Regions from separate parts of the Vibrio sp. QJM3NY_15 genome, predicted to be linked through region 2. Evidence: predicted binding sites of a transcription regulator. Region 2 holds the regulator's gene; each other region holds the start of a gene.
The links. Region 2 encodes PurR, which represses purine synthesis genes. Its sites were predicted from a motif close to TNANGNAAACGTTTNCNTNA; they were not measured.
Positions count from the first base shown of each region.

Region 1: AC3CKG_RS09840 (phosphoribosylaminoimidazolesuccinocarboxamide synthase) is a predicted target of PurR. The motif match lies at 3,926-3,945, and genes of this name have one in related genera.
Region 3: AC3CKG_RS23880 (formate--tetrahydrofolate ligase) is a predicted target of PurR. The motif match lies at 3,320-3,339, and genes of this name have one in related genera.
Region 4: glpX (class II fructose-bisphosphatase) is a predicted target of PurR. The motif match lies at 5,184-5,203, and genes of this name have one in related genera.

Region 1 is NZ_CM173517.1:2,199,089-2,206,787, forward strand. Features, by position in the region: gene AC3CKG_RS09815 (DUF2786 domain-containing protein) at 1-608, shown strand, start outside; gene AC3CKG_RS09820 (YiaD family glycine zipper/OmpA-like lipoprotein) at 723-1,391, shown strand; gene AC3CKG_RS09825 (tetratricopeptide repeat protein) at 1,549-2,628, shown strand; gene AC3CKG_RS09830 (hypothetical protein) at 2,794-2,982, shown strand; gene AC3CKG_RS09835 (SulA-like leucine-rich domain-containing protein) at 3,368-3,775, shown strand; gene AC3CKG_RS09840 (phosphoribosylaminoimidazolesuccinocarboxamide synthase) at 4,044-5,147, shown strand; gene AC3CKG_RS09845 (hypothetical protein) at 5,244-5,621, opposite strand; gene AC3CKG_RS09850 (helicase-related protein) at 5,825-7,699, opposite strand, start outside.
Region 2 is NZ_CM173517.1:2,407,936-2,415,634, reverse strand. Features, by position in the region: gene AC3CKG_RS10760 (alpha/beta fold hydrolase) at 1-216, shown strand, start outside; gene AC3CKG_RS10755 (putative signal transducing protein) at 332-649, opposite strand; gene AC3CKG_RS10750 (TVP38/TMEM64 family protein) at 713-1,393, opposite strand; gene AC3CKG_RS10745 (DUF3316 domain-containing protein) at 1,773-2,132, shown strand; gene AC3CKG_RS10740 (TfoX/Sxy family DNA transformation protein) at 2,237-2,827, opposite strand; cyclic di-GMP riboswitch class I at 2,955-3,040, opposite strand; gene purR (HTH-type transcriptional repressor PurR) at 3,211-4,215, opposite strand; gene torD (molecular chaperone TorD) at 4,533-5,180, opposite strand; gene torR (two-component system response regulator TorR) at 5,469-6,182, shown strand; gene elyC (envelope biogenesis factor ElyC) at 6,351-7,205, opposite strand; gene cmoM (tRNA uridine 5-oxyacetic acid(34) methyltransferase CmoM) at 7,321-7,699, shown strand, end outside.
Region 3 is NZ_CM173518.1:1,711,194-1,718,892, reverse strand. Features, by position in the region: gene AC3CKG_RS23885 (GGDEF domain-containing protein) at 1-1,317, opposite strand, end outside; gene AC3CKG_RS23880 (formate--tetrahydrofolate ligase) at 1,541-3,289, opposite strand; gene AC3CKG_RS23875 (inosine/guanosine kinase) at 3,584-4,888, opposite strand; gene AC3CKG_RS23870 (CreA family protein) at 5,005-5,481, opposite strand; gene AC3CKG_RS23865 (hypothetical protein) at 5,730-6,224, shown strand; gene AC3CKG_RS23860 (HD domain-containing phosphohydrolase) at 6,285-7,699, shown strand, end outside.
Region 4 is NZ_CM173517.1:3,364,456-3,372,154, reverse strand. Features, by position in the region: gene pfkA (6-phosphofructokinase) at 1-747, shown strand, start outside; gene tpiA (triose-phosphate isomerase) at 908-1,678, opposite strand; gene AC3CKG_RS15205 (5-carboxymethyl-2-hydroxymuconate Delta-isomerase) at 1,928-2,275, shown strand; gene AC3CKG_RS15200 (DUF805 domain-containing protein) at 2,362-2,784, shown strand; gene AC3CKG_RS15195 (DUF3135 domain-containing protein) at 2,884-3,231, opposite strand; gene AC3CKG_RS15190 (helix-turn-helix transcriptional regulator) at 3,334-3,954, opposite strand; gene glpX (class II fructose-bisphosphatase) at 4,117-5,124, opposite strand; gene zapB (cell division protein ZapB) at 5,449-5,691, shown strand; gene rraA (ribonuclease E activity regulator RraA) at 5,801-6,319, opposite strand; gene AC3CKG_RS15170 (1,4-dihydroxy-2-naphthoate polyprenyltransferase) at 6,393-7,310, opposite strand; gene hslU (ATP-dependent protease ATPase subunit HslU) at 7,466-7,699, opposite strand, start outside.

The DNA.
Region 1 (7,699 bases), 210 kb from region 2:
CAATAAAGATGGCGCATAACTTGATGCTGAAATATGGTCTCGAGAAAGACGATATTGAATTTATCAAAATGGGGAAAACTCAATCCAGTCACCTGTTGCCGGCAAACATCAGCTCTACTCTGTTGCGCGTTATTCGTGGTATCAACACTAAGTTTGGCGTAGAAGCCGTGTTACTGAACCACAAAGGCCTTAAGCGTGTGGAATTCATTGGCGAAGCTGACCGCGCGATCTTCGCTGCCTTCGCTTTCGACATCATTTATCGTGAATTGAACGAGCATACTGGCCAATTCAGAAACAGCTTTGCAGGATCAGGGACAGGTTCACTCGAAGTCACTCGTCGCGTAAATTCTTACGTTTCTGGCTGGGTAGAAGGTGCGCTTGAAAAGTTGCCAACCATTACCCCGGACGACGAGTCAAACAACAAAATCAATAACTATATTGATAAAGAATTTGAAAATATTGACCGTGAAACCTTCAAACAACAACTAAGAGAAGCGATGAAAAACCTCACCGCAGACTACGAAGTTGGTTTGAAGAAAGGTCGCAAGTTGTCTGTTAATCGTCCAGTTGGCGGTGCCCAAGCAGTTAAAAAGATAACTAAATCATAGTGCCACTTTACATTGCTTCAGCGTATTGATAAAAACCATCATTAAGACTTACAGGACTAATTGTTGTCATTCGTTACTTATATGTTTGACAGAAGTACATGATGGAGAAATACGTTGAAAAAAATCACACTAGCCCTAGCGCTTACTGTCGCTTTAACGGGTTGTCAGGCAACTCAACGCCAAAACGCTACAACTGGCGAATCTGAGACTAACTCTGCAACTCAAGGCGCTCTAATTGGTGCAATCGCTGGTGCCGTTGCTGGTGCTGCTACTGGTGACAACTCTAAAGATCGTGGTAAACGCGCACTGATTGGTGCGGCAGGTGGTGCAGCTGTTGGCGGTGGTATTGGTTACTACTTTGACCGACAAGAAGCAGCACTTCGCGAAGAGCTAATGAACTCTGGCGTTCAAGTAGAGCGTGTTGGTGAGAACCAGCTTCTACTTCGTCTAGAAAACGGCATTGGCTTCGAATCAAGCTCTTACGCTTTAGAATCAAGCATTCACAACACACTTCGCGGTGTTGCTCGTATCTTAGTTGAATACCCAGACACGAGCCTAGTGATCGAAGGTCACACTGACAGCACTGGCAGCGAATCATCGAACCAAATCCTTTCTGAGCGTCGCGCTGAATCTGTTCGTGCATTCTTGATTTCTCAAGATGTCGCTGCAGGCCGTGCTATTGCTCGTGGTAACGGTGAACGCTACCCTCTATGTGACAACAACACGTCTCAAGGTCGTGCTTGTAACCGTCGCGTAGAAATTCAAATCTTGCCGCTGAAGTAGCACGATTAAAGCCCAGTTACCTTTATCTATTGAATTAACCACTATATAGTTGCTTGTCAGTCGTATGGCTTATTTTAAGCGTTACGACTTAACACTCAGCCACATAGCGTATTCATACTGATACATCGGCACTGGGCTTTTTTACGAGACTTATCTTTTGCTTATCTTATCCAACTTCTGGTCATCGTCACTTCTTAGAACTCTATTTCTAGCCCTAGTCTTTTCCACGATACAATTGTTCGCCCCACATTTCGTTCATGCGAAAAGCAGCAGTGAACTCTCATTGGATCCACAACCTCAAGACTCAACGTCTCAGTATCGATTAGCCCAATCGTATGAGCTGGGTGCTGACGTGCCTAAAAACATCGATGACGCATTCTATTGGTATTCGCAATCAGCGGACAGCGGCAATGCAGATGCGCAGTTTAGACTTGGCGAATGGTACTTGGCGGGAACAAGCGTGGAGCAAGATAACAAACTCGCCTTAGAATGGTTCATCAAAGCGGCATTGAAAGGTAACAAGCAAGCGCCTCTAGAAGTAGCCAAGATCTATGAGTCCTCACTTGATAAAGATCTACTGCAACCGTTAGATGCAGCGCAGCTATGGTATGAAGCAGCTTTAAAAAACAATCCTGATGCAGAAGATGGCTACAATCGCGTTCTGGAAGCACAGTTCAACCAACAGCGTGCCAAGCAAATCTCTTCGATTGAGCAGCTCAATGACAACGTCAGTGCAGAAGCCAATACAAATCCACCAACTACCTTCCCTTCGACACTAACTTCTAGAGACCAAGCGACACACTCTAATCTAACAAGCTCTGACTATATGATTGGCGCAGTGCTGGCCGTTTTGATTGCAATAGTGAGTATCAGCGCGATTCTGGTTATCTCGCGAAAGCGACAAGGCCTGAAATCTGGTGAGTTGAATCAGCAGCAACAGACACTTGAAGCACAACTTAGTGCGAAAGACTTCACCATTAAGCAGCAAAAGCGTCAGCTTCAAACCATCTACAACGAATTGAAGAAGCAGAAAAACAACAAAGGTCTGAATGCTTTGCAAGTGGCCTGTGCTCTCTTTGGCTACACACCTAGATCTATTCCTGACCAAAAAAGCATTAAGATTCGATACAAACAACTCTCTAAAATCTATCACCCTGACGGTCATGGATGTGACGAAGAAATGAAACGTTTGAACAATGCGCTAAAAACCATTTTACAAAATGTTACAAAACCGTAAACAACTACACATATTCATTTTCCAAGATCGCAAAGATACCGATTTTATTAGTGTTGCAATCGATCCCCCTCTCAAAAACGGGTAACAAACTATTAACTAATGGGTCTTACTTGTGTCATAATTTGCGCCGAAAATACACCTGACTTAAACAGGTGAGGAGAAAATATGTTCACAATAGAAGGCGTTTGTGATTGGTGCAAAAAGCCAAGCCTAGTAAAAAAGCACGACTACCTAGATGGTAAGTGTCATCATGCATGTAAAGAGTGCAATGATATTGCAACCATTGATGTTCGCCAGTTCAATATTGGTGAAATGGAAATGAGAACAAAACTCTCCCAAGCAACACTGAGATAAGTAACACCGTTGAAATATAAGAAAGCGCCTAAGGCGCTTTTTTTGTATCTGGGGTTTATCTTCTTATCTTCTTATCTTCTTATCTTCTTATCTTCTTATCTTCTTATCTTCTTATCTTCTTATCTTCTTATCTTCTATACAGGTATATACAGTACTTTTCTGAAAAAACCACTGTATACACCTGTATAGAAATCACATTTCTTCAATTTATGAGACAAAATATAAAAATCAGTCGAATTTAATTTAACAATAAGTATCAACAACTTAAACAGCACCCCCTTACTTACCTGCAATAAAACGACCAATAATCCCGCAAAAACCGCTTGATCTTATAAGCAACAAAAACTACTGTATACACATACAGCATGTATATAAGGACAGCAAAATGATTCAAGCACACGTTAAAGCCCAACACTCTAGCCCGCTAGTTCACTGCGCATTTACATCAGTTTCTCGTAAAAGCAAAAACTCAAACGAGGAAGCGTTGTTCGCAAGAATGGCGTTGCTGTCCAATCAACATCAATGGCTGCTGTTTACTGCTCAAACGCCAAGACCATCTGCTAAGCAGCTTAAGCAACACAATGTTTGCTGCGAGCGTGTTATCCATATGAAAGCGTCGAACCAAATGAATGAAGTAGAGACAGTCGAGAAAGCAATACGCTCAGGAAACGCAAGCGCAATCGTTGCGAGTACGTCGATCGACTCATTCAGCCAACAATACCTAAGAACGTTAGGCCAACGCTTTCAATGCGAAGTGTTCTTCATGGATGAAACTTCAGAGCGTATTCATTAAGCCAACCTCGCTTAACAATTTAACTCACAAACTTAAGTTAACGTAACAGCATAGCCCCAAAACACAGCCCAACAGACTGCCTTCCCCTGCCCTACAATTTGCCAATTTTCTAGCGAATAGTTAGGCGGGGGTTTTTATTTGATCAATAGATTTAGCAATCGTTTGCTTTTTATCTGGAAGCAAATAGTAGATTGGGTATAATGCCCGTCTAATCATGTGCACACCGCACTTCTCTGTATGACGTTTGATAAAAGATAGGAATGTCTAAATGAGCCTTGCTGATCAAGTTCTTGCCGTAAATGATGACCTACCAATCCGTACTGATAAACCTGTCCACAGTGGCAAGGTTCGTTCGGTCTACTGGTTAACTGAAGAAGATAGCCAACGACTAATTAAAGAGAAAGGCTACAATGTAGCGCCCGATGCGCCTTTAGCCATCATGGTGATCAGTGACCGTATCTCTGCGTTTGATTGTATTTGGCGTGGTGAAGGTAATCTTAAAGGTGTTCCAGGTAAGGGAGCGGCTCTGAATGCTATCTCTAACCACTGGTTCAAATTGTTTAAAGACAACGGCCTTGCTGACAGTCACATTCTTGATATCCCTCATCCATTCGTATGGATTGTACAAAAAGCTCGCCCAGTCATGATCGAAGCGATTTGTCGTCAATACATCACAGGCTCTATGTGGCGTGCATACGCGAACGGCGAACGTGAATTCTGCGGTATCGAGATGCCTGAAGGCCTTGAGAAAGACAAGAAATTACCTGAGCTACTGATCACGCCTTCGACAAAAGGGATTTTGAAAGGGATTCCTGGCGTTCCAGAAGCGGATGATGTGAACATCACTCGCAACAACATCGAAGACAACTTCGCAGCGTTCAACTTTACTCAAGCAAGTGACATTGCGCATTACGAGAAACTTCTAAAAGAAGGCTTCAACGTAATTAGCCAAGCGCTAGCAAAAGTCGATCAAACCTTTGTCGATACGAAATTTGAGTTCGGGTACGTGAACGATGCTCAAGGCAAAGAAAAGCTTATCTACATGGATGAAGTGGGTACGCCAGATTCATCTCGTATTTGGGATACTCAAGAGTACAGCAAGGGCAACATCGTTGAGAATTCTAAAGAAGGATTCCGCCAGTTCTTACTTAACTACTTCCCTGACGCGGATATTCTTTTGAACAAAGAACGCATGCCAGAACGTGAAGCATTAGCTCGTGACAATGAACTTCCTTTGGATGCATTGATGTCTCTTTCTCGTACTTACCTTGATATCGCATCGAAAATCACCGGTGGTGAGATTGTATTAAGCGACAATCCGAAGCAAGAAATCATTGATGTACTTCGTGCCGATTACGGACTAATTGATTAGTCGACTAATCACATACTAGAAAGCTAGCTAGTAAGCACAAATTTTAGATACTAAAAGGGCCTCAATATTGAGGCCCTTTTTACAATGTATATTTAATCAAAGCTTGATAGTGAACTCTTCACCAGAGTTATCTGCAATCACCAAATGACTACGCGATTCAATATAATCAATCTGCTCGTCTTCAAGCGAATATGGCATGACAACCTTGAGCTCATTGATCCCTTCTAGCTTGGCAAGCTTAAGCAAGGTAACAATGTTCGACTCATCACTTTTACGCGTCGACATTGATTTCAATGCCATTTGCCATAAGCGATCTTCCGGGCTGGCGAGCTCTTTAATGCTATCTCTCCAGACAGTACTGAATACTGGCGCAATAGTGGTGAGAGCTTCCAGAAAAGTCCATTTTTTACTGCATGAGGCGCCAAGAAATGTTGTGTAATCGAACTCTACACGCGTCTCTTCCTGTTTATCCATGATGTCCCCCGACACTTTGGCAACACAATATACTCAATATCTATCAACTCTTTCTTTATAGCAATAGGATATAGAAGAATGGTCTTTTATGACCTTTTGATTGGTTAAAAAGGCATATAAAAATCAAACTTGTAACATAAAAAACACTGAAAAATCATATATGCACCTATTTGATTAATATTTTAGAGATAAAACTTATCCATCTATTTTATGTCGATAATCCGACTCGCTTTCTTATATTGAATCCGCCAACCAGACCATGTTGGAAGCTCCCAACGCTTAGGCGATAGCTTTCGACTCCCCGACTGATAATGCACATGAATTAGCTTTCTTGCAGGGAAGTATTCAACATCAAGATGTAAGTCAGCAAGGCTCAATGCAAACGGGTATTTTTCCGCAAACTCTGGATATAGCCAAATTGGAATTCCATCAAACGGCATATCAGAATGTTCAAACATTTCCAACTCGCAGACATCCGTGACACCTAACACTTCAAGTTGTTCTATAAACCATAGCTCAAAGTTCATTTGGTCAATTTCTGGTCTGTATTGGACTTGTTCATCGAGCCCAAGTTTCACATACAGCTGCCAATGTTTGATTTCTTGAGTACGAGCTTGTGCAAAACCGGGAAGATGGGCGCCTTTTAACACAAGATCGACGATTGGCTTTAATGATAACTGACCTTCTGCCGCAGTAAGCTTGCTCGTAATCGTACGGCCTGCGTACACCAAAGCCATCTCAGTAAAGACGCCATCATCATTAACCACGGTTTCACCTTGTTGCCACTCTCCCATCTCCGCTTCAATCATAAGATCCAAAGGAATAGGTGCAGTGACCGTAGCTAAGGTCAGTGTTTGCTTAACGCCTCTTCCCGGCAAACTATGGGTATCAAGCACCAACATCGCTTGTGCATTGTCCGGGAAACGATTCTGACGACCGAGCACCACCTCTAACGTTCCATTAGCAAAGGCTTCTTTTCGTTTCAGTCTGCGTACGAACACCAGTTCTGGGTGAAGTTGAACAATAGTGTTAAGCAGTTCAATGCGTTGGAAACGTGACGCGACTTCTAGCTGAGGAAGCTCAAACACCTCCCGCATTTGCTTAGCCAGTCCTTGTGCTTCATTCAGTGCCTGTTGGTCGATGTCTAAATGCGGATATTCGCGACCACGCACAATCTGAATCAACAGGCTTAAATCACACCCTTCTTTCTCTTTTTGCGCTAGTGCTTCAAGATGTTCTGCATTGTTCGGTAACTGATACAAGCGAGCCGGAACGGACAGCGCCGCCGTGAGATCCACCATCGCTTCTTTAAGTGCTTTGGTTTTGATTCGCGTGACAATATCGGCATACAAAGCATCAATCGGCAGCGGGTAGAGCTTTTTGCCGTGCTCAGTGATTTGATGGTCGGTATTAATCGCTTCCATCATCAACAAGGTTTGTGTTGCGCTGTTTAACGACTTCTCGGGGATTGGATCAAGAAAATATAAGCTCTCGATCGAGTTGCCACAACATGCCGCGGCCAACATAGGTTCGGTTAATTCTTCGCGTTGCAGTTCGGGCGGTGTCACTAACTCCAACACTGCATGCTCACCATATAGACGCACACAAACACCATCCATCACCCTGCCCGCACGACCAGCTCGTTGCTTGGCACTGGCTCGTGATATGGATTTAAGCATCAGAGTCGTTCTACCGTTTCGTTGAACGGTGCGTCTTTCTAATCCTGAATCTATCACAACACCAATGTCAGGAATGGTTAACGAAGTTTCTGCCACGTTGGTGGCAAGAATGACTTTCCTCAAACTGTCGCCGTCGTTTTTAATTTCGATATTACGACCAGCGAGCGCCAAATCTCGCTCTTTATCACTGACCGATGCGTGCAGTTTCACCACTTGGATATCTGGATTCTTTGCCAAGGCTTGTTCGCATTGCACGATCTCTTTTTTACCTGGCAGAAAAACCAACATATCGCCAGAAGAAGCGATCAATTGATGATTCACTTCTTCGGCGATGCGCTGCTCTAGATGTCGAATATCAGGCAGTATTCTGGATTCGTTCGCTCGGTGTTCAATATCCAC
Region 2 (7,699 bases):
ATGAAGTACTTCAAAGATAGAGAGTTGCCGATCCCGACTCTTTATTTGATGGGAGAACGTGACTACATGTTCATCAAGCCCGTAAAAGAGATGGTTGAAGCGCACGAGTCGAGTGAGTTAGTGGAAATAGCGAATTGCGGACATGTGTGTAATGTTGAAAACCCTGAAGAGTTCAACCAACGTTCTATCGCGTTTATTCAAAAACAAATCCAGTGATTATCTTGGTTCGCTATCAGAACTAATAAATCGAATTAAATAAAAACGGGAAGCTAATATTAGCTTCCCGTTTTTATTTTAAGGGAGGAGTATCGATGGTTTGTTACTTGGACGCTTACTCTGGAGAAGCAGCACCACATTGCCAACAAGAACCGAATTGCGCTTCATTGACTTCATGGCACTCACCGCAACGCCACTCTTCATAGATGATCGAATCTTGCTGTTTTTGGTAGTCATTGACTATCTTACGGGCTTTACTGGCTAATTCTGGCTCATATAACCATACGTAAGGGTCAGTTTCCTCAGTGAATGGGATTTCCCCTTTCAAACCGAACAAGCCCTCACCACGGACTTCACACGCAATATTCTCACTTTCTAACAATCCACAGATGATATGGGCTTCTGTAGGATTCGATGCACTGAAGATTTTCATTGAAATAGAACCTTATTCGGCTTTGGCTTTTAGTCAGCTATATACGTTATTCCGCTATACACGTTAGTCAGCCACAGGTGCTGAGCGAAACTTACTCATCAACCATTTAGCAATAATTGGGAATACCCCCAACAAGGCAAATGACAATAGTACTGAAGGAGATACGATACCCGAAAGTGAATCAATTTCTGCGAGTTGAGTACCAGCATTCAAGAAAACCGCAGTACCTGGCAACATCCCTATTTGGCTTGTGATGTAGTAACGAGTTACCGACATTGGGGTTAACCCCATTAACAGGTTGATAAGGAAAAATGGGAAGACAGGAATCAGACGTAGAGAGAATAAGTAAAATGCCCCGTCTTTTTCAACGCCCTTGTTAATGGTTGCTAACTTGTCACCAAACTTAGTTTGGATCCAGTCACGTAACAGGTAACGGCTACTTAAGAAGGCGAGGGTTGCACCAATAGCACTTGCAAAAGATACCAGCAGTAAACTGTTCCAGAAACCAAACAAGGCAGCGCCTAACAGCGTAACAACCGCAGCGCCTGGAATTGAGAAAGCCGTAATCATGACATAGGCGACGAAGTAAATCGCAGCAGCAGCAATAAAATTGCTCTCGATGTAGTCATTCAAAACAGCTTGTTGAGCTTTCGCATTCTCAAGTGTTAGGTATTGGCCGAAATTGACGCCTAACAGGATGATGGTTACGACCAATACGATACCCAATATCATTTTATTACTCATTGATACTTCCTCTAATTTTTCAATGCATACAATTAGTATAGATAGACAGGCAAAGCATAGATTAACTTTCAACAGATATAAAAAAACTGTCAGTTTGCTTTTGATTGCTGACCATTTTTATAAATACATCTGACTACTTCACCTTGAATGGGCCGATGACAGATAGGTTCGACGTTAAACACATGTTAGATCTGATGTGTTTTTCTTTCTAAGGTAGGAGGTTGTTTTGCTTGAACAAATTCTATTTAATAAATTTTAAGGCTATAAAAAGTGACAGGAATTTGAAATACATTTGGTCTTGGTACGTTCTATATACGTAACAATCGAGACGTAAAGGTTGTTCCGATAATGATTCAGGCATAAAACTAAGGAGTTAGCTATGAAATTTTTATCATTGATTACTGTTATTGCGACTGCAGGTCTTATCTCTTTTCAAGCAACAGGTGCTGGTGTTTACCACCGGGTTGCCGCTGAGTCAAAAATATTCAAAGGTGAAACAGTATCTACTGAAAACCAAGCCTATGAAGACGGAAAGAAAATATGGCAAGATTTGAATACTAAAGAATCTTTTGAGCTTAGTCGCATTCTTCCTCAAGCTTCTGAAAAGGTAGACGTGAGATCTTTTGAAATCAAGAATGGTTCTATTAAAGTCAAAGAGATTATGGATTCTTCAGGAACCATCAATTTTGTACCCATGGTAAAAGTTGATTACAAATATTATTACCGTCCATCTTTTTAGCCAGTCCAGTGCTAGCTCTCTAGCTTAAAGGAGAGCTACTTTTTTTGTATAAAAAAAGCCGCAAGAATGCGGCTTAGTTATGTAGATAGTTTGAACTGACAATATTAATTGACGCGACTGATAAGCTCTTCACGACGTTGCTGCGGTATAACAGACCAATGAGTACCATTGATCGCACCTTCTAGCGCCCAAAGCAGCTCAATGCTGACAGAGGAAGCATGTGATTCCTTGATGGCGTTAAATGCGTTTACAGAGCCAGATTCATATAAACATTCTACAGAATCGATCCCGGCCTTTTTTAACATACGCTCGGTAGCGAGTCGAAGGTTAGGGAGGTCCTTTAATCGAGTTGGCTTAGCAGAAGATTGCTCAGCTTTCTCTTCTTTAGCAAACCCCAAAGACGTCGTAGCAAGCTGCAAGATTTTTTCTTGGTCTTGCCACAAGCCTTCCGGCAATGCGAAATACTTTGTGACGACAGGGAAACCACGTTTTTTGTAGACGTATGGTCGAAACCCTTGTTGCTCGAATTGCTTTGTTGTGTCTTTGTCCGCTCTTATGTGCAACTGGTCGTTAACAACCAGAGCAAACATCGTGTCATCAGCAAAAAGCCCGAATCCACCAAACATTGAGCGTGACTTTATTTTTCCTAGGGGCTCAAATAATTTCATTGAGTCCTTTAGTATCGGTTTATCCATGTTATCTATCTCGGTGTATTTGAACTACGCCACCAAATAAGCAGGTCCGAGAGATTAGCAAAATGTTGCAATTAAATTGTCAATAAGCCGTAAATTACTAAATTGTTAGTAATTACCGCATTTTGCCATCGGTAACCCCGCTACCATACCAACGAGTGGTTTAGGCCGGAAGCTTTGCGTCTCACTCTTTCGAGTGGTTTGCCCTGTGCGTGACTGACTGAATAGAATAAAGTTTTTGTTGAATGAGGCTCACACCTGATATTTCAAAATGTGATATTGCTTCAATTAATGATCTTGGTGTTATGCAACTGGGTTTATTTTATCTGCTTATAAAAAAAGCGCACTCAAAGGTGCGCTTAATGAAATTAAACTCGATTTATCAATTAATTTAACGTTTTAACCGTGCTTCGCTCAACAATTTCTGGGTGCATTTCGAAGACACGTTTTTCATGATCTTTATCTTTAATGCGTTCCAACAAAATTTCGAATGCATTTTTACCAACACGACGCTTAGGTTGGTGAACCGTCGTCAATGGTGGAGAGAAGTATTCCGCAAGTTCAATGTTGTCGTAACCGATAACCGAAATATCTTCAGGAATACGAATACCTTGCTGCTGCAGGCGACTCATTAGGCCAAGTGCCATTGTGTCGTTAAAACAGAACACTGCGGTAGGGCGATCTTCCATCTGAGCAATTTTATCAGCCGCAAGTACAGCGGTATCACACTCAAAGTTACCTTCAATGATGAGCTTTTCGTCGGTTGCCACCTTCGCTTCATTGAGTGCGCGTTTGTAACCCGCGATGCGTTCTACACATGCTGCTTTGTCTAAGTGGCCACTTAAACAAGCAATCTTTGTGTGACCACGTTCTAGCAAGTACTTGGTTGCTAGATAGCCGCCTTCTTCAGAGTTGTCGATGATCTTATCAGCCTGAGAGGTTTCTGGGCCCCAATCCATGACAACTTTTGGGATATCAGCATGGCGATCTAACATGCCACGAAGTTCTTCTGTTAAGTCAGAACACATAACCAAGATGCCATCTACACGTTTTTCTGCAAGCATTCGAATGTAGTCACGTTGCTTCTCATAGATACCACCCGTGTTACACAGAATCAAAGTGTAACCTTGACGGTAGCAGTAGCTTTCAACACCATCGATTACTTCAGAGAAGAAGAGGTTTGTTGATTGAGTCACTAGCATGCCGATAGTGCGTGTTGAATTGCATTTCAAGCTACGCGCTACAGCACTTGGTGCGTAGTTTAACTCGTCTACGGCTTTATTTACTTTCTCTTGAGTCGCTTCTGCAACAAAACGTGTTTTGTTGATTACGTGAGAAACGGTGGTAGTTGATACGCCTGCTAAGCGAGCGACATCTTTTATAGTGGCCATGGTTTTATCCTATTAGAAGCTACTTTCCCAAAGTACGGAATAAAGTAGCCGTTAAGCTACCTAACTAAGAGCTTAAATTTGTAGGGCTCTTTGGGGTACTAAAGTGCTAAAAAACAAAAAACCGCTATTGAGCGGCTTGTCTTAACACCGAAATGCTCTGAACTTAAATAAGCATAGCATTTCGTGAATGTTTCATATTTTATCGTTTGCGGTCACAATTTTAGACTGACTAGAAATTACTCGCAATAAAATTCACCCAGAAATCTGGGTGAATTGTCACATTCTATTGAATTTGTTTACTTAATCATCAGCGAATCTTATTCACCCGCTAAATACTGAGTGTCCAGATTACAGAAGGCCACGAGAAGAGTTGCCACAGATGCATAGAAACCGAATGAATCGATCTCACAACATTTAACGTTGAACTTTGGTACCCAAGTAAGGACTTGATGTTCAATAAATTGCTGTTGAACAGTGAACGATTTTTCTAATTCTTCTTCAAGCTCAGTGTCATTTGAACGGATGATGAGATTGCCAAGGAAATCAAGTTCGATAGCAATGTGGTCTGCTGGCTCTTTCAGATCTTGGTTAACTACCAAGTTGTGCTTAGCCATGATCTCTTCCATGTCTTTAGCTGGCTTGTCGTTTAATAGACCCGTTTCGCCGATATACATTGAAGCGTAAGGTAGAGCACCATGTTTATCTGTCTTTAAAAATAGATCGCAAAAGTCAGCAGACAGCTCTAGTTGGGCATCTTCACGTGTTTGTAGACGGTTCAATGCGTCTACCAGTTTATCAATCGCAGGCTTGAGTGTTTCGTTTTCGCCTAAACCAGTCAGGAAAGAACGGATCTCAACAGAGTGGTAGTGGTCGAGTTCTTCTTGTGTGAGCTCTTTAGCGAACAAGCTTGATAGCCACCAATAGATTTCAGCTCTTTGTTCGTTGAATGCTTTCGTATCTTTCATTTCATAGATCCTGATTTAGTCTTGTGATGTTTATATACCCAAGCATCGCGAAGTCATTTGGGTATAAGCACACCAAGGCTCAATAACAAGGTTATTTGCTAAACGCAAAGTGACTCGTTAGTCGTAATGCCTATATTGAATTGCGATGGACGATAAATAGCAAGGTTTTAGATTGTCTTGTATCAAAAAATATTCATGTTTCTCGCTTTTATCTGCTGTACCACTAGAATTGTTACTAGTTATGAATAGAATGGTTACTGAAACTATTAAATAAGAAAAGTGGTGTAGATGAGCTATCACGTATTAGTCGTAGAAGATGATGTGGTAACCCGAAGTAAGCTGGTTGGATATTTCCAGAACGAAGGTTACACAGTGAGCGAAGCGGAAAGCGGCGCTCAGATGAGAAACGTGTTGGAAGAAAACAACGTTGATCTCATTATGCTAGACATCAACTTACCAGGCGAAGATGGATTGATGCTAACTCGCGAATTACGCAGTCAATCGGACATTGGGATTATTTTAGTTACTGGACGCACGGATAGCATCGACAAAATTGTAGGCCTAGAAATGGGCGCAGACGATTATGTTACTAAACCCTTCGAACTTCGCGAGTTATTAGTTCGAGTTAAAAACTTACTTTGGCGTATTGCTGCGGCTCGCAAAACCGCGGTTGGTACGGCAGTTGAAGCTGAAGACGAATCTGTGGTTCGTTTTGGTGAGTGGACGTTTGATATCCCTCGTCGTGCTTTAAGTAAAAACGGTGAGCCAGTTAAGCTGACTAAAGCAGAATATGAGCTGCTCGTTGCGCTTTCGTCTTACCCTAACCAAGTGTTAAGTCGTGAACGTATTTTGAACATGATCAGCCACCGAGTGGATGCTCCAAACGATCGAACCATCGACGTGTTAATCCGTCGCATGCGTGCGAAGATGGAGTTTGACCCTAAGAACCCACAAATCTTTGTGACGGTTCACGGTGAAGGTTACATGTTTGCTGGTGACTGATTCTCTTCGGGAGTTCTAGTCAGCAACAAAATTTGAACGTAAAAAAGCCGAGGTATCATTGATGCCTCGGCTTTTTATTACTTGGTTTTTACCGTTAACGAATTGAACAGCTGAAACTTACTAGGTTACTCAGTTTTACTCATTCGCAGAGTTACTGATTAGCTTAGTTTATTGAGGTTGCGCTGCAGAAGCTGCGCTGTTTTCATCGACTAAGCTAGAAGCAGCAGGAAGAACAATCGGTTCTTCAACTGGGTCGCTGCTTGTGTCTAGCCAATCACGTAGGCTCTGCCAAACCAATCCCATCGTTTCGTGCCAGTAACGCTCTGTTTGTTCAAGATAGAGTGCTTTTGGCATGTACTTATTCCAAGGTTCAACAATCCCTTCTTGTGCAAGGTAGTTGGTTGGAGCGGGTAATGGTTTCATACCAGCGGCATTGAATTCATTCAGTGCGCGAGTCATGTGGCTTGCTGAAGTCACGAGCACCATTCTTTTGTTTTTCACGAACGCAGCGGCTTGGCGAGCTTCTTCCCACGTATCTTTCGCGGTTTCAAGCAGAATGATGTCAGGTTTTGCGACACCGAGTGCTAGCGCGACCTTAGCCATCATTCTTGCATTACTTACTTCAGTGCCTGCCCCATAGCCAGACAAAATAAGTTTCGCACCAGGGTAGAGGCGTAGAATGCGGATCCCTTCACTTAAGCGCATTAAACCTGTGCGGCTAAGCTCAGATGTGGGTGGTATTTGATCATCGACGACGTGACCACTTCCGAGAACCATTACGTAGTCGACGGTTTCATCGACGGGTAAAAATGCAGTGTGTTGCCTTTCCATTGGCATTAAAAGTTGACTAGAAACTGGTTGGAAAGCGATTAGGAAAATACCACAGAGGGCTGAAAGGGTAATTAGGCAACCAGTCTTCCTTTTGGTAGTAAACATCACTAGGGCTAAACCCAGAAAAGCGAGAATTAACATTGCTGGCAGTGGCATCAATAGCGAAGACACTACTTTTTTCAGCTCAAACATATCCGAATAGTCCGAAAAAACATCACTTAGTAGTAAAAAGAGACATCGCCTCTTTATTCCTGAAATTCCTGTGACAGAATAGCAGGCACGATAGGACATAATAACTCAAGTAGCCGTGACTGAAGACCGTAATTTCGACGATATTGCCCACAAATTTGCAAAAAATATTTACGGCTCTGACAAAGGAGAGATCCGTCAGATCATCGTATGGGAAGATTTAGAACAAGCTTTGAGCAAATTTGACCATTCAGCTTCGCCTCTGCATGTTCTTGATGCCGGAGGCGGTCTTGCACAGATGTCGCAAAAAATTGCGGCGTTAGGGCATAACGTCTCTTTGTGTGATCTCTCTTCTGAGATGCTTAAGCTTGCACAAGAAAGTATCAACGAAGCGGGTTTGTTAGAACAGTATCGGTTTATTCATTCTCCGGTACAAAAAGTGGCAGAACACCTTGAAGGCCAAGTCGATTTTGTGATGTTTCATGCCGTAATGGAAT
Region 3 (7,699 bases), on a different replicon from region 2:
CGTTTGGATTCGCAGTATTTCAGTGATCAGAGAACCGTCTTTACGGCGATTTACCACTTCGCCTTCCCATACACCGGTCTTAGTAATAATGCTCCACATCTTTATGTAGAATTCTTGATTGTAGCGACCAGAGGCAAACATAGAAGGTTGGTGACCTTTTACATCTTCTAGGCTGTAACCACTTACGCGGGTAAATTCTTGGTTTACTTTGATTATTCGGTTGTTTCTATCGGTGATGACCAAGGCCGACATACCATTCATTGCTGCTTTAGCCAGTTGGCTATCGATGCTGTTCTTCTTGTGGTTTCTATTCCAAAGCACAAACCCAGCAGAAATCATTGATATCAGTATCGTCAAGGTAATGATCTGTACGATGATAGCGTGGCGTTCTTGTTGATACTGGTTATTAAACTGATGGTTTTTAACGTGAAGAACCATATAAATAGGGCCTTCAAACTGATCTATCTTAGGGCTGATATCTGAGTGGAAATACCAGTTTTCGCCATCAAAATAGCTAGAGGAAGTGTTGTCTTTAATTGCTTCCCATAATTCTGGGTAGCGCTTTGCGTAAGTGATTTCAGCACGAGACTCAAGAACATGACCAAATGATTCTTCTGGGTTGGGTCCCATGATGACATGGCCTGTTTTATTCAGGAGTATCGGAACAGCAGAAGATGTTCCGATTTGATAATGCAGGCGATCATAAATTTCGAGCATATTGAGGTTAGCAATAAAGTAACCAATGATGCGATCTTTTGATGTTACAGGCGTCATGATACGAAGCGCCGGAATTAACGGATGGACTATTTCCCCGTATTCGACTTCTAGATCGATACCATTTGAACTGACTTGCCCAACTTCTAGTTTTTGAAGAGTGTCAAAGTAACTACGCGCTGATTTGTTTTGTAGTTCCTTGTCTGCAACGACTGTGGCTTGACTGTCTTTGTAGTTGACGCGGAACACTTCATTTCCTTGAATATCGAGATAACGAAGTTGTGAGTAATATTTTTGCCCACGAGCAAGCATCACCCACAAGTCTTGCAGCGCTTCTTTGTGAATCGTTGAGGGTTCTTCAATGGCACGAAGAAGGGTTTGTGAATTTGCTATAGAGGGAACGGAGTTAGATATCTGCTCTACGATGACAGAAAGCTCGTGGAAGCTGTATTCAATTTGGTTTTGACTTGATTGCTTAATATTTAGCGTGTGCTGAGCGTCTATCCGATCAAATTCAGAATTAATATAGAGGGCAGGGACTAGTCCTAGGGCAAAAATGGTACATAGAAATTGGCTGACTAGTTTTTTTATACTCGTATTCATCACTGTCCTTAAAGAATCAGCGCAATACTATATATTTTATGGGGTTTTTAATGTGATCTTGACCCAGAACTTAGAACAAGCTTTGCATATAACTATGGTTTTAGTGCAACTTTTTGCAATTAAGGTTGCTAATCGAGCAACCATTCCGTTCAGAAATGACGGCTCGAAGTAGCATACTGTTCAAGTATATCGGTTAGATCGAAAATTAATTCGCCATCATTATTTAGCTAAGGCCAACGATATTTCCTTTTTCATCAATATCTAACGACATGAACGCCGGTTTATCTGGTAAGCCCGGCATAGTCATTACATTGCCACACAAAGCGTAGATGAACCCCGCACCTGCACAAAGCTTCAGTTCTCTAACAGGAACATCAAACTGGGTAGGAGCGCCTTTAACTTGTGCTTCAGTCGAAATAGATAGCGGTGTCTTTGCCAAACATACCGACAGTCTGCTGTATCCATGTTGGTTGAATTCAGCGAGTTGTTTCTTGGCTAAAGGTGATAGCGAAATACTTGCTGCGCCGTAACCGACCTCGGCGACTGCCATCAACTTTTCTTCCAAGCTCTGCTCAGATTCATAAAGTGGTTTAAAGTCGCTCTCGTTTTCACAAGCATTGACCACGGCTTGAGCTAATAACGTCGCACCTTCTCCGCCTTTACCAAAAGCTTCGCTGATTTCAACGGTCACATTAGGGTCAAAGTCGGTGATCAGTTGTTTCAATGTGTTTAACTCTTGAATCGAATCTTGTGGGAATTGGTTGATGGCGACAACGGCAGGCACTTGGTATTGCTTAACATTGTTGATGTGCCATTTCAGATTCTCAAAGCCAGCGATAAGGGCGTCTTGGTCATCATTGAAGATTGATTCTGGTAATGCGGTGCCTGGTCTTAAATCGTATAAGCCTGAGTTGGCTTTTAGACCGCGTAATGTAGCGACTATAACAGCGCAATCAGGTTTTTTATTCGATGCTTTAACTTTGATGTTACACGCTTTTTCAAAACCCATGTCGGAGCCAAAACCGCCTTCAGTCACTACAAAATCACTCAGTTTGAGAGCAATCTTATCGGCAATAATTGAAGAGTTACCATGTGCAATGTTTGCGAACGGGCCTGCGTGAATCAGCGTTGGCACACCCTCAAGTGTTTGCATTAATGTTGGTTCAATTGAATCTTTCATTGTTACAGTCATTGCGCCTGCAACGTTGAAGTCATCTGCGGTTAATGGCATGCCTTGGTGGTTATAAGCGAGTACCACACGACCAATACGTTTTCTTAAATCTTGCAGGTCGTCAGCCAGCGCAAGAATGGCCATTAGCTCTGAAGCAGCCGAGATATCAAAGCCATCTTCGCGCTCAAAGCCGTTGATTGTTTTGTCTGCCTCGTTCTTTCCTACCGTGATCATGCGCAATGCGCGATCATTATGGTCAAGCACGCGTCGCCAAACGATTCTGCTTGGGTCTATATCTAATGCTTTTAAGCCAGAGCGCGCTTCAAAGGCTTCTAACCCTTCACGTTGCTCATGATACAAACGAGCATCAATCGCAGCAGAGGCGAGGTTATGAGCCGCTGTCACTGCATGAATATCACCTGTTAAGTGGAGATTTAACTGCTCCATTGGCGCCACTTGAGAGTAACCACCGCCAGCAGCTCCGCCTTTGACACCAAATACTGGGCCCATAGAAGGCTGACGAATACACGCCATCGCAGATTGGTTTATTTTGGCGAGACCTTGTGCAAGGCCAATTGTGGTGACCGTTTTTCCTTCACCGAGTGGCGTCGGTGTAATCGCAGTCACAACGATCAATTTGCCGTCTTGTTGGTCAGAGAGGCGTTCAAGTGACGTAAGAGAAACCTTAGACTTGTAAAGCCCAAGGGGTTGATGTTCGTCATGATTCAGGCCAGCTTGCTTGGCAATCTCACTGATGTTTTTAAGGGGAGTTGAGCGACAAATATCAATATCAGATAGCATATTTGCTCCTTATATCAGAACCGAAAGGTGTTACGTAAACGTTTGCGTGGCGATGGTACTGTATAATTTGACCAAGTAAAGGCAAACCACACGAATTATGTGCTGGAAGATAACAGATCTAAACAGTCATTGCGCGAGATCAAATCTTAATCTGACAAAAAATCAGATTTGATTAGGTGTTGCGCCATTCACATAACTCACCAATAGAAAAAGGGCTGCATATAGCAGCCCTATTAGGAATTGGTCATCTTAGAATGCTTCACTAACCCGTTGGAATCAGTGCCTCAATCTAGATTAGCGATCCCAGTATGTTTCTTCTAAGCTATCTTCGCGTTCCGGTAGGGCACGAGAAAGGCGAGGTGAGTGTTGAGTCAATACCTCGTAGCTTACACGGTTAGCGTACTTACAAATTTGAGACAGTGACGAGTAAGTCAGACAAGCGTGCTCGTGTTTCTCTGAGTTTGGTACATTCACGTAGTGGTAGCTGTTTGCTGCCATATCGTGTAGCAGTGCAGAAAGCGCACCGTCGCCTGCGCCATTGGTGTTCTTAATCTCAAGTGGGCCACCTAGGTAAGGGCCAATGTGAGAATATACTTTTACTGGGTCTACACAATCTTGCTTACGCATAGCACGGCTGAATTCGTATTTATTGAACTCAGGGATGTTACCCGGTAACAATGGCAGTGTGGTTTCGCGTTTCGCTGGTTCGTCAGTGTAACCTGCCATGTACAAGCCAACAGGGCCCGCGGTACATAAAACAAGGTCAACCCACTCAAGCGCTTTATTCGCAGCAAGTAATGGATCTTTCTCACCCGTTAATGCTTCACCTTCGTCTTCGTTCATCGCGACGATAGTAACGTTTTCTTTCAGGTATTCTTGCCACCATTCAGCATTACCTTCGATCACGTATTTAGTACCAAGCGTCAGTACAACAGGCACATTGTGTGCTTTCGCATATTCAATCGCTTTTTGTACGGCTTTAGGCATTGGATCTTCAGGCTTACCGCGCATTAGGTATGAAGATACAACTAATGCAGAGGCTTTTTCGAAAATTTGTTCAGGAATACTTTCAGGAAGCAGTTGATTCATGTGTCCTTCGTTGATCGCAAACGTACGTTCGCCATCTTCGGTAATTAGCGTGTAACAACGACCAATTGGACCATCAACTGTTTGTAGGTGGTTTAAGTTCATGCGAGAAGAGGTACGGCAAAGGTATCGGTAACCAAACGAACCCACTTCGATTTTCTTAGACATAACGCCAAGCAGAACTGATTTACTGTCTGCAAGAACAGAGTAGTTGTGTAGCGTGTTACCAATGGTATCGCCAGGGTATTGATGCGTAATCAAACCACGTTCAACTAGCTCTTCGTAAAGGGCATCGGCTTTACTTTCTTCCAATACAAGCGAGTGACCTTTACTCAGCTCGTATTTTTCTAGGAACTCGTTGTCAACACGGGCTTCGATATCAACAATCGTTTGACCTATACCGACAACTGTTGCGCGGTGTAGCTTAGGTGTTTGTTGAATTTGGTTGACCAACGGATCACGGGCGTGAGTTGGAAAGTAGTGCTTAGATTTACGCTGTCCAGGAAATTTCATATGACAAATACAGTGAAAAAATTTTGCCGCATGATATCACATTTTGTTTCTGTTTCTTTCATTTTTATTACATTTTGAATCACCTGCACAATGTCTGTACAGGTGATTCAAGCTCGTTATTCCGTAGGGACTAACGTAGCAGGATCGACGTAAGCCTTTGTACCCCATAGAGGAACAGTGGAAAGGCTGTGTTTGAAACTACCCTCTGTTTCTTTTGTGGTGTAAGACAAGTAGAGCAATGATTGATTCTCTGCGTCGTAGATGCGGCGAACTTTCATTGTTTTGAAAAAGATACTTTTCGATTGCTTGAATACCACTTCGCCGGATTTGCTCTTGTCTATTTGAGCAATCATTTCTGGTGTGATTTCACCTGTTTGACGACAAGAGATAGAGCTATCACTTGGATCTGACAGGCTAAGGTTTGCTTCGATGGATGCGATATGACAAGTTACACCTGCGATCTTGTCGTCATCTAGAGAAGACATCTTGATATCTTTCATGGTGAAGAAACCGAGAGATACGTCGCCAACTTCATTGTCTGAGCAGCCAGCCAACAATGTCATGATACCAACTGCTATTAAGGCTTTTTTCATAAGAAGTCCTTTTTATTTATATAGTTCTGTTTACTATAGGAATATTGAAAGCGTGAATACGAGTGTAGAGCTTTTCACCGAGTTCTTAAAGGATGTTGTTGGAGAATGAAAAATATGAAGCATTTAAAGTACTTGTTGGCCTTGGTCATGCTCTGTATGCTCTCTGCTTGTAGCTCGGCACCTCAGTCGACCATATGTCTTCCAAATAACTGTGATATTTGGGGATACTAAACGTAGGTACTAATAGAATGAATAACGAAATACCTGAAAATGCACATAAGAAAAACCAATGGCTATTCAGCCAACTCGATATTGCGTACCCCGCAAAAGAGAGCCTTCTCGGTCGAGACCTCTACAAAAGCAAACTTCCTCAAAAAACATATCAACTTCTTCCTCAAGATCAAACTCCTAGCCAATTAGATGAATTACATAAAGTCGACTTTCATAAGCTGACGGTTCTATTCTCGCTTAACCAAGCTAGCGCGTATCAAGATGAAACGGAAAGAGCGCATATTTTGGAGTTCTTAAGCCAAATAATGCTATCGGAAGAACATGAACTATTTGTAGGTACCAAGAACGGTGATGTGGTAGCGAGTGCGATTGTTACAGCGACTGACGATTCACTGCTGATCTCAGATGTTGTAAACCAGCATGATCAAGACTGTATTGGGTTTGCTAAACAGTTACTCGAATTTTGGGCACAAGATCAAGGTTCTAGCCATAAAGTATGGTTGGAAAGCTAAAGAACCTTTGATAAAGCGTTAATCTGAGTACAATACACCGTCTTTTAAACAGGGTCCGGTATGTACAAGCTATTGATATCAATCGCTGTATTGTGTGTTAGCGCTTTTTCTACAGCTACTTACGCTAACAACTGGGATATCAAGCACATCCTAGTTATCCACTCCTATGGACCTTCCTACCAATGGACCGCCGATTTCCAAAAGGGAATCGATAACGCGTTCAATCAATCTCAAGTCGAAGTTAAACTTTCAATTGAGTATCTAGATACCAAGCGTATCAACAGTCCAGAATATTACGACTCGCTTGTCGATTACTTTAAAGCTAAGTATTCAGGTTATCACTTGGATGGTGTCATTGTTACCGATGATAACGCAGCAAATTTTCTTGAATCCATCAGCTCTTTAATTGACCGAAATACACCTGTTGTTGCGGTTGGCATTAATGATACCAGTACAGACATGTACGCGGTTACTGACAGAGCAACCGTGCTTCACGAGAATGATCATATCGACATTAACATCGAGTTGATTTCACAGTTAAGGCCAAACCTTAAGAACCTGTACTTTGTAAATGATTACAGTGTCACTTCTGAATTGATTCGTAAAGAAGTACAAAAGGTGATGGTTGGTTTTCCCGATATCAATTTGGTTGAAATTCGAAATCAAACCCTTGAAGAGACGAGACAGTACTTAAAAACTATCTCCGTTGATGATGCTGTTCTGCTCAGCCACTACAACACGGAACTCGCACAAGGCGTTTATCACTCTTATCAAGAGATCGCTGAAACCTTGTCAGTATCGAGCGCGGCTCCTGTGTTCGCACTATGGCAGTTCAATATCTTAGGTGACGTGTTGGGCGGTTATGTTAATCACTCACAAAGTATGGGCGAAGAAGCCGTTGATGCGTTAGACAAGTACGTATCGCTTGGTTTCTCTTCACCGTTGGTACCGGGTGACAACATACGTTTCGTATTCAATTATCCGGCGATGAAAAAGTTCGGCATCGGTGAGAGTGCGTTACCTGAAGAATCTGTTGTCATCAATGAACCTTCTTCTTTTATTCGTAAGAACTTCCAACTGCTGATGGGCTTGACCATGGTGATTGCGGGCTTAAGCCTGATTATCTTGATGCAGTTCATTACGTTGCGTCAAAAGAAAGAGCTGGCAAAGAAGAACAAGCGGATTCTCGCTCTGCAGAAGCAAACACTGAACGTTCAGAAAGACATGATTCATGTATTAGGTGAAGCCATTGAAACGCGATCTGGCGAAACGGGTAATCACGTAAAGCGTGTTGCGAAGTTATCAGCACTTTTGGCGAAACATCGAGGTTTAAGTCACCGTGAAGTAGAAATGCTTGAAATCATCAGCCCGATGCACGATGTAGGTAAAATCTCAGTGCCAGAATCGATTCTCGACAAGCCAGGTAAACTAACGGATGAAGAATGGGAAGTGATGAAGTTGCACACAACGGCAGG
Region 4 (7,699 bases), 960 kb from region 2:
CGTTTCCCTGAATTCAAAGATGTTAAAGTTCGCGAGAAAGGCATCGAGAACCTTAAGAAGCACGGTATCGAAGCACTTGTTGTTATCGGTGGCGACGGTTCTTACATGGGTGCTAAGAAACTGACAGAAATGGGTTACCCATGTATCGGTCTTCCAGGCACTATCGATAACGATATCGCAGGTACTGACTACACAATCGGTTACCTAACTGCACTTAACACAGTTATTGATTCAATCGACCGTCTACGTGACACGTCTTCTTCTCACCAACGTATTTCTATTGTTGAAATCATGGGCCGTCACTGTGGTGACCTTACGCTTATGTCAGCAATCGCGGGTGGTTGTGAGTACATCATTACTCCTGAAACTGGCCTAGATAAAGAACAGCTTATCAGCAACATCCAAGATGGTATTGCGAAAGGTAAGAAGCACGCAATCATCGCTCTAACTGAGCTAATGATGGACGCGAACGAACTGGCTAAAGAGATCGAATCTTCAACAGGTCGTGAAACTCGTGCAACGGTTCTTGGTCACATCCAACGTGGTGGTCGTCCTACTGCATTTGACCGTGTACTGGCTTCACGCATGGGTAACTACGCTGTTCACCTTCTTCAAGAAGGCCACGGTGGTCGTTGTGTTGGTATCGAGAAAGAAGAACTTGTTCACCATGACATCATCGACTGTATCGAGAACATGCAGAACCCAGACCGTTCTGAGCTGTTCCGCGTTGCAGAAGAGTTGTTCTAAGCCACGCTTAGCGTCCGCTTAAATACATTAAAAACCGCTGATTGTTCAGCGGTTTTTTTGTGCCTACCGTTTAGGTTTTAAGTTTGAATTCCAAATGACAGGCAATAAAAAAGGCCAACCTAAGTTGACCTTTCATTCAATCTAAACGGTGACGTTTAAATTAAGCTTTTGCTTCAGCAGCTGCTTTAGCGATAGCTGCGAAGCTTTTCGCGTCAAGAGCTGCGCCGCCAACTAGAGCACCGTCGATGTCTGGTTGTGCGAAGTAAGCTGCTGCGTTTTCTGGCTTAACAGAACCGCCGTATTGGATAACAACTTTCTTAGCAACGTCTTCTGATTTCTCAGCGATGTGTGCACGGATTTGAGCGTGGATGCGTTGTGCATCTTCAGCTGTAGCTGCTTTACCAGTACCGATAGCCCAGATTGGTTCGTAAGCGATGATAGCGCCTTCAAGAGCTTCAACACCTTGAGTGTTGATAACAGCGTCAAGTTGACGTGCACATACCGCAACAGTTTCGCCTGCTTCGTTTTGTGCTTCAGATTCACCGATACAAAGAACTGGAGTTAGGCCGTTCTCTTTTAGGAATGCGAATTTCTTAGCAACGAATTCGTCAGACTCAGCGTGGTATTCACGACGCTCAGAGTGACCGATGATGATGTGAGATGCGCCGAACTCTTTAAGCATTGCTGGAGACATGTCGCCAGTGAATGCACCGCTGTTGTTTAGGTCAGAGTTTTGAGCACCTAGGATGATCGCGCTGCCCGCTTCAGTAAGCGTACGCTCAGCAAGATCAACGAAAAGTGCTGGTGGAGCAACTGCTACGTCTACGCCTGTTACGCCTTCAAGTTCAGCGTTAAGACCGTTTAGTAGATCAACAACCATTTCTTTGCTGCCGTTTAGTTTCCAGTTACCCATAACTACAGGATGACGCATAGGAATATCTCCAAAGTATTTAAATAAATCGAATGTAAAAAAGTAAACTTTATTACGAAATAATATAACAGAATAATATCAACAGATCATGACTGTGGTCATGACTTTCTTGGATCTTACTCAATGGTCAGAGTAGATTTTGAGCATATATCAGTGATCCGGCAGACAGAATAATAGCTAACTTCTCGGATTTTTCATCGTTAGTTGCTATTAAGGGACAAACGATTGCGTTAACAATAGGAAGTAATAATGCCGAATCTAGTTCTAGAGTACTCAAATTCAGTGGATGAGCGAGTGAATATTCAAGGTTTACTGGAAGACCTTCATCAAGTTACATTAAACTGTGGTTTGTTTGATGTACCTTCTGTGAAGTCTCGTTCACTGCGCTGTCATAACTGGTTGGTCGGTGATGAAGAGGATAATGTGGATTTTGTTCATATTAGCTTCGAGTTACTTTCAGGACGTACCGAAGAACAGAAAAGAGAATTGTCTCGTTTGTTGATGCAAACCTTACAAGAACAGGCAAGCCATATCCGTAGCCTAACAGTCAACATACGAGATATGGATAAAAGTTGCTTTCAGAAAGTGATGAATTAGCTTAAAAGAATCAACTAACTAAAAGTGATTAACTGACTATTTGCTGCTAACTTTTTGGTAGCGTATTAATTTTTTGAGTATTTAAGATGTCGATGAAAGATTTACTGCTCTCTTTCAAGGGGAGAATTGGTCGTAAGACTTACTGGATTTGGAATATTTTCTACTATATCGCGATTACTGGTTTTGCCACCGGTATCTCGGTTTTGTTCCCAGCATACTCCTATCTCCTGTTACCAATCTTCCTTCTATTACTTGTTATTCCAGATCTTGCCGTTACCGCTAAGCGCTGGCATGACCGCAACAAGTCGAACTACTGGTTATTGCTGAATGTACCGCTCGTACTAGGGCGACTTGCATCACCTATGGCTGCGACTACGACAGAGCCAGTATCGCCTATTCACATGGTGGCAACGGTTGCTGCACTAGTATGTGGTTTGTGGATCTTGGTAGAGTGCGGTTTGATGAAAGGCACTGAAGGCCGCAATGATTACGGTGAAGATCCAGTTTAAAGATTGGATGATTCATCAGTAAAAAGGGAGCATTGCGCTCCCTTTTTTGTTCTAAGGCATTTTGTTTTTAATGCGTTTTTTACAAATACATTTTGGCTCTTAGTACATTTTTGGTTCTGTATTGGGTCTAAAAGGCACGACATTTTCAGGCAGAGGCTCTTCAAAACTGCAACGACCTTGAAGCGCGTCTTGGAACTTACACACTTGGCAGCTTAATTCTTGCATCAGTACGACATTGGCATGATGTGGGTTTTTACAACGACTAACCACTAAGTCTATGTGGCTCTGCTGGGCTCGAAGCCTGTCTTGCATGGTTTCAGAGGCCGAACAGATCATCTGTTCGCACATCTCATGTTTGAATTGATTGAATGCTTTCGGATCGCTTTTCGCGAGTTGAACAAGTTCATCAAAGGGGGGCAGTTTTTGATCTGGCTGTGGATGTCCCATCTTTCCTTCCTTAGCATTAAGCATGTTTCATATGCTTTAAGCTTAAGAAAGAAATCTGTACAAATTTTGTTCTATTTTTATTTTCTCAATATTGAGACAGTATTAGTAACTTGGCGTTAGGGTATAAGTACAACGACGTTCGCCAGTAATGATGTGCTCAGTGCGGCTTACATGACATTCATCTTTGAGTAATTCTTTGAAAACATTGAGTTCTGATTGGCAGAGGCTAGGGCAACGAGTTGCAGCCTTACAGATAGGGCAGTGGTTTTCGATTAAGATGTAGTGATCGCCTTGATCTTGAAGTTCAGCCATATACCCTTCTTCTTCTCGAAGTTGGGTTAGCTTTTCAAGTTTACTCAGTAGATTGTCGCAGCCAGATAGGGCCGTTTGATATTGTTTTAACGTGTGTTGTTCACGTTCCGCGGCCACCTTAGCTAGCCCCTCTTTACCAAACAGGTTTTCGACAGCATCTATCACTTGAATCGTGAGCTCACCGTGACGATCTGAAAATTGACCATGACCTTGCTGAGTCAGTGACCAATGGCGAGTTGGGCGACCTACTTTTACTTTGACGTCATGAAACGCAAGAATACCGTCATCTTCCAAACTTTGTAGGTGCTGTCTGGCACCCATTGTCGTCATGCCAAATTCTTCTGACAGTTGTTTCGCGGTTACCGCACCTTGACGCTTAATGGTCTGTAAGATTTTGTCGCTTGTTTTCATACTATCCCTACCTCATGAACCTTACTATTATGAGGCAAGGTGTTTATAAAGCAAACCATTTACTATGGTGCAGATGAAATGCACAGGTTCTTGATGGCCAATAAAACAAAAGGCTGATACTTGGTATCAGCCTTCGCGTGTTCTGTTGAACCTAGTTTAGGTTTACAGGATGTGACCAATCACTTCTGGGTCTTTACGCTCCAGGTAGTGAATAGACTTGATGCGACGAATGGTACGGCAGCGGCCACGGATAAGCAGTGTTTCTGTGGTTGCGATATTGCCTGTACGAGTGATGCCTTCTAGCAGGTCACCCTTAGTAATCCCCGTTGCAGAGAACACAACGTTGTCGCTACGAGCCATGTCTTCCATCTTCAACACGATACCCGCCGTTACGCCCATCTCAGCACAACGCTCTAATTCAAGCTCACCGTGTTTACGGTTCTCTTCTGTATCGCCTTTTACTTCATGACGAGGAAGCAGACGTGCGTGCATGTCGCCGTCGAGTGCGCGAATAACCGCAGCTGACACGACACCTTCAGGAGCACCACCGATGCAGTACATGACGTCAACTTCGCTGTCTGGCATACACGTTAGGATAGAAGCAGCAACATCACCATCCGGCACTGCGAATACACGAACGCCCATCGCCTGCATGTTAGCAATCACTTGATCATGACGTGGTTTAGCAAGAGTGGTTACTACTAGTGTATCGAGTGTTTTACCTAGTGCTTTCGCAATGTTTTCTAGGTTTTCTGTCAGTGGCAGTTCTAGGTCAATCACGCCTTTTGCGCCAGGGCCAACAACTAATTTCTCCATGTACATGTCAGGCGCTTTAAGGAAGCTGCCTTTTTCGCCTGCAGCCAATACCGCCAATGCATTTGATTGGCCCATTGCTGTCATGCGTGTCCCTTCAATTGGGTCAACGGCGATATCTACAGCATCACCACCAATACCGACGTTTTCGCCGATGTATAGCATAGGTGCATCATCGATTTCACCTTCGCCAATAACGATCTCACCGCTAATTTCGGTTTTGTTCAGTAGGCTACGCATTACTTCTACAGCAGCGCCATCTGCAGCGTTTTTATCGCCGCGGCCAAGCCACTTGTAACCAGCTAGTGCTGCACCTTCAGTGACACGAGAGAATGACATTGCTAAATCGCGTTTCATGCGGACTCCAAAATTTTCAAAGGGGGAATAGAAATTTCGCGGCGAATTTTACCATATCCCAAAGGAAACGTTTGCCTTTTTGTTTTTGGGGGATTGCTCTCGATCAATTTGCAGGTGAAAACAGGTAATATTCATCAAAATAATCAGTCTGTTGTCGCGCTAGTAATAATTCACGTCAATATTCGGTAAAAAGCGCTGTTTTTTTCATCGAATGGCGCAAAATATCGAATATATAGAGTGTTTATCCTTGCTCTGCTGAGTAGAATGGGGAAATAAGTGGAGTAGACCTTCACCATCAAATGGATAACTTAAAGGTAGGCCAGAATGTCTTTTGAAGTACTAGAGCAGCTAGAAGCAAAAATTCAAACAGCAGTAGATACAATTGCACTTCTTCAAATGGAAGTGGAAGAGCTTAAAGAAGAGAAAGAAGCACTAGCAACAGAAGCTGGTGAGCTAAAAGCAAGCCGTCACGACCTAGAGCAAAAAACTCAGCAAATGCAGGAAGAGCACTCTGCATGGCAAGATCGCATCCGTAACCTTCTAGGTAAAATGGATGACGTTGAGTAATTGACTCTTCAGATTTAAAAAAACGCCCGCTACTGAGTAGCGGGCGTTTTTGTTTGTATTATTATGCTTTGTGTTCTTATGGTTTTTTAATTATTTGAAGCTGAGTGAGCTACTCGACCTCTTCTTCCTCAACATCCAAATCAAGCTCAACATCCAAAGGCTCAGCAGAAAGAATGATGCCCGTGTTGTCCGCGTAGAGGTAATCTTCCGGCAAGAAAGTAACGCTGCCAAAGTTGACCGGCACGTCTAATTCGCCGACACCTTCTTGGCTCGCACCTACAGGAATAGAGGCCAAAGCCTGAATACCAAGGTTCATGTCTTCTAGCTCATCGACTTCGCGTACGCAGCCGTAAACCACAATACCTTCCCACTCATTGTCTTCGGCAAGCAATGCTATTTCAGCATCGATCAGCGCTTTTCTCAGTGAGCCGCCACCATCGATCAACAACACCCGCCCCAGACCATCTTGTTCTAATACAGACCGAATCAATGCGTTGTCTTCAAAACATTTTATCGTCGAGATCTGTCCGGCGAATGACGCTCGTCCACCGAAATTACTGAACATTGGCTCCACGACATCAACTTGATCCAAATATATGTCGCACAGTGCTGAAGTGTTGTATTCCATTAGCATACCTTTTGAACAATGAGCTTACTTTGAGTATATCGGTGCTTGATCCCTTTGCAATGATTAGTCTTAATTAACTCAATAGAGTTTGAGCTACGACAACCCCTGCAAACAGTAGATTAGTCACCAGTGAACATTTCACAATAACGGGCATCATTGGGGCAATCTGAGCCGGTTTTTCGGTTTCCCAAACGGCTTTGCCATGCTTGTACACAATAATAATGCTGAGTAAAAACGGTAGGCTAATCCAGACCGGTTTTTCTTGAATCAGTAGGTAGATGGCGAAAGACGCAAGCGCCAAACCGAGTAACGCGAAATGGTACTGCTTAGCTTTACGTTGCCCTAGACGAACGGCCATGGTGCGTTTGCCACATTCGCTGTCGTTTTCAATATCACGCATGTTGTTGATGTTGAGAACGGCAACCGCCATTAGTCCACAGCCTAGCGCTGGAAGGAACAGGCTGGGTTCTACATGGCCGGTATGTAAGAAGTAAGTACCTGAAACCCCTAACAAGCCAAAGAAGATAAACACCGACAAGTCGCCAAGGCCAATATAACCATAAGGCTTATTACCGACGGTATAGGCAATCGCTGCGACAATCGCTAAAACACCCAAAGCAATGAAAGATAAGATGCTTTCGAGTGAACTCAGTGCATGAAAAATAAGAATCAACCCTGCGATTACCGTAAATACGATATTGAGAATGATCGCTTGTTTCATGGTTTGGGCGGTGACAGCGCCTGACTGCATGGCTCTCATCGGGCCTAGGCGTTTGTCGTTATCCGTGCCTTTAACCGCATCGCCGTAGTCATTCGCTAAATTCGACAAAATCTGTAATAGCGTGGCAGTTAAAAATGCCAGCAGGGCTATCGACAAAGAAAATTGGTCGTTGGCGAACGCTAAACTACTTCCTGTAAGAATAGAGACAAGTGCGAGAGGCAGAGTTTTTGGTCGTGCGGCATCAAGCCAAATCAGTAGAGATTGTTTCATCGTAGGTCTAATTCTTTGTAAGTCTTCGTTTCATACTGTGATTTGAGTATACGCCCATTTTTCGGGTAATAAAAAGCCCACTCGAAAGTGGGCCTTGAATTCGCTTATTAGCTGCTATTTCTTTGAGATAGAGCAATAAGTTGGAGTTTCCTGTGCTACAGGATGAAGCGGCTTAGGTCTTCGTCTTCTACGAGCTCGCCAAGCTTAGATATTACATAAGCTTCATCAATCACCAATTTGCTGCCTGCTCGGTCTGTTGCGTCGAATGAAATCTCATCCATTAGGCGCTCCATGACGGTATGTAGACGACGCGCACCGATGTTTTCAGTAGTTTCGTTCACACGCCATGCTGCGTCAGCAATTTGGTTGATGCCATCTTCAGTGAACTC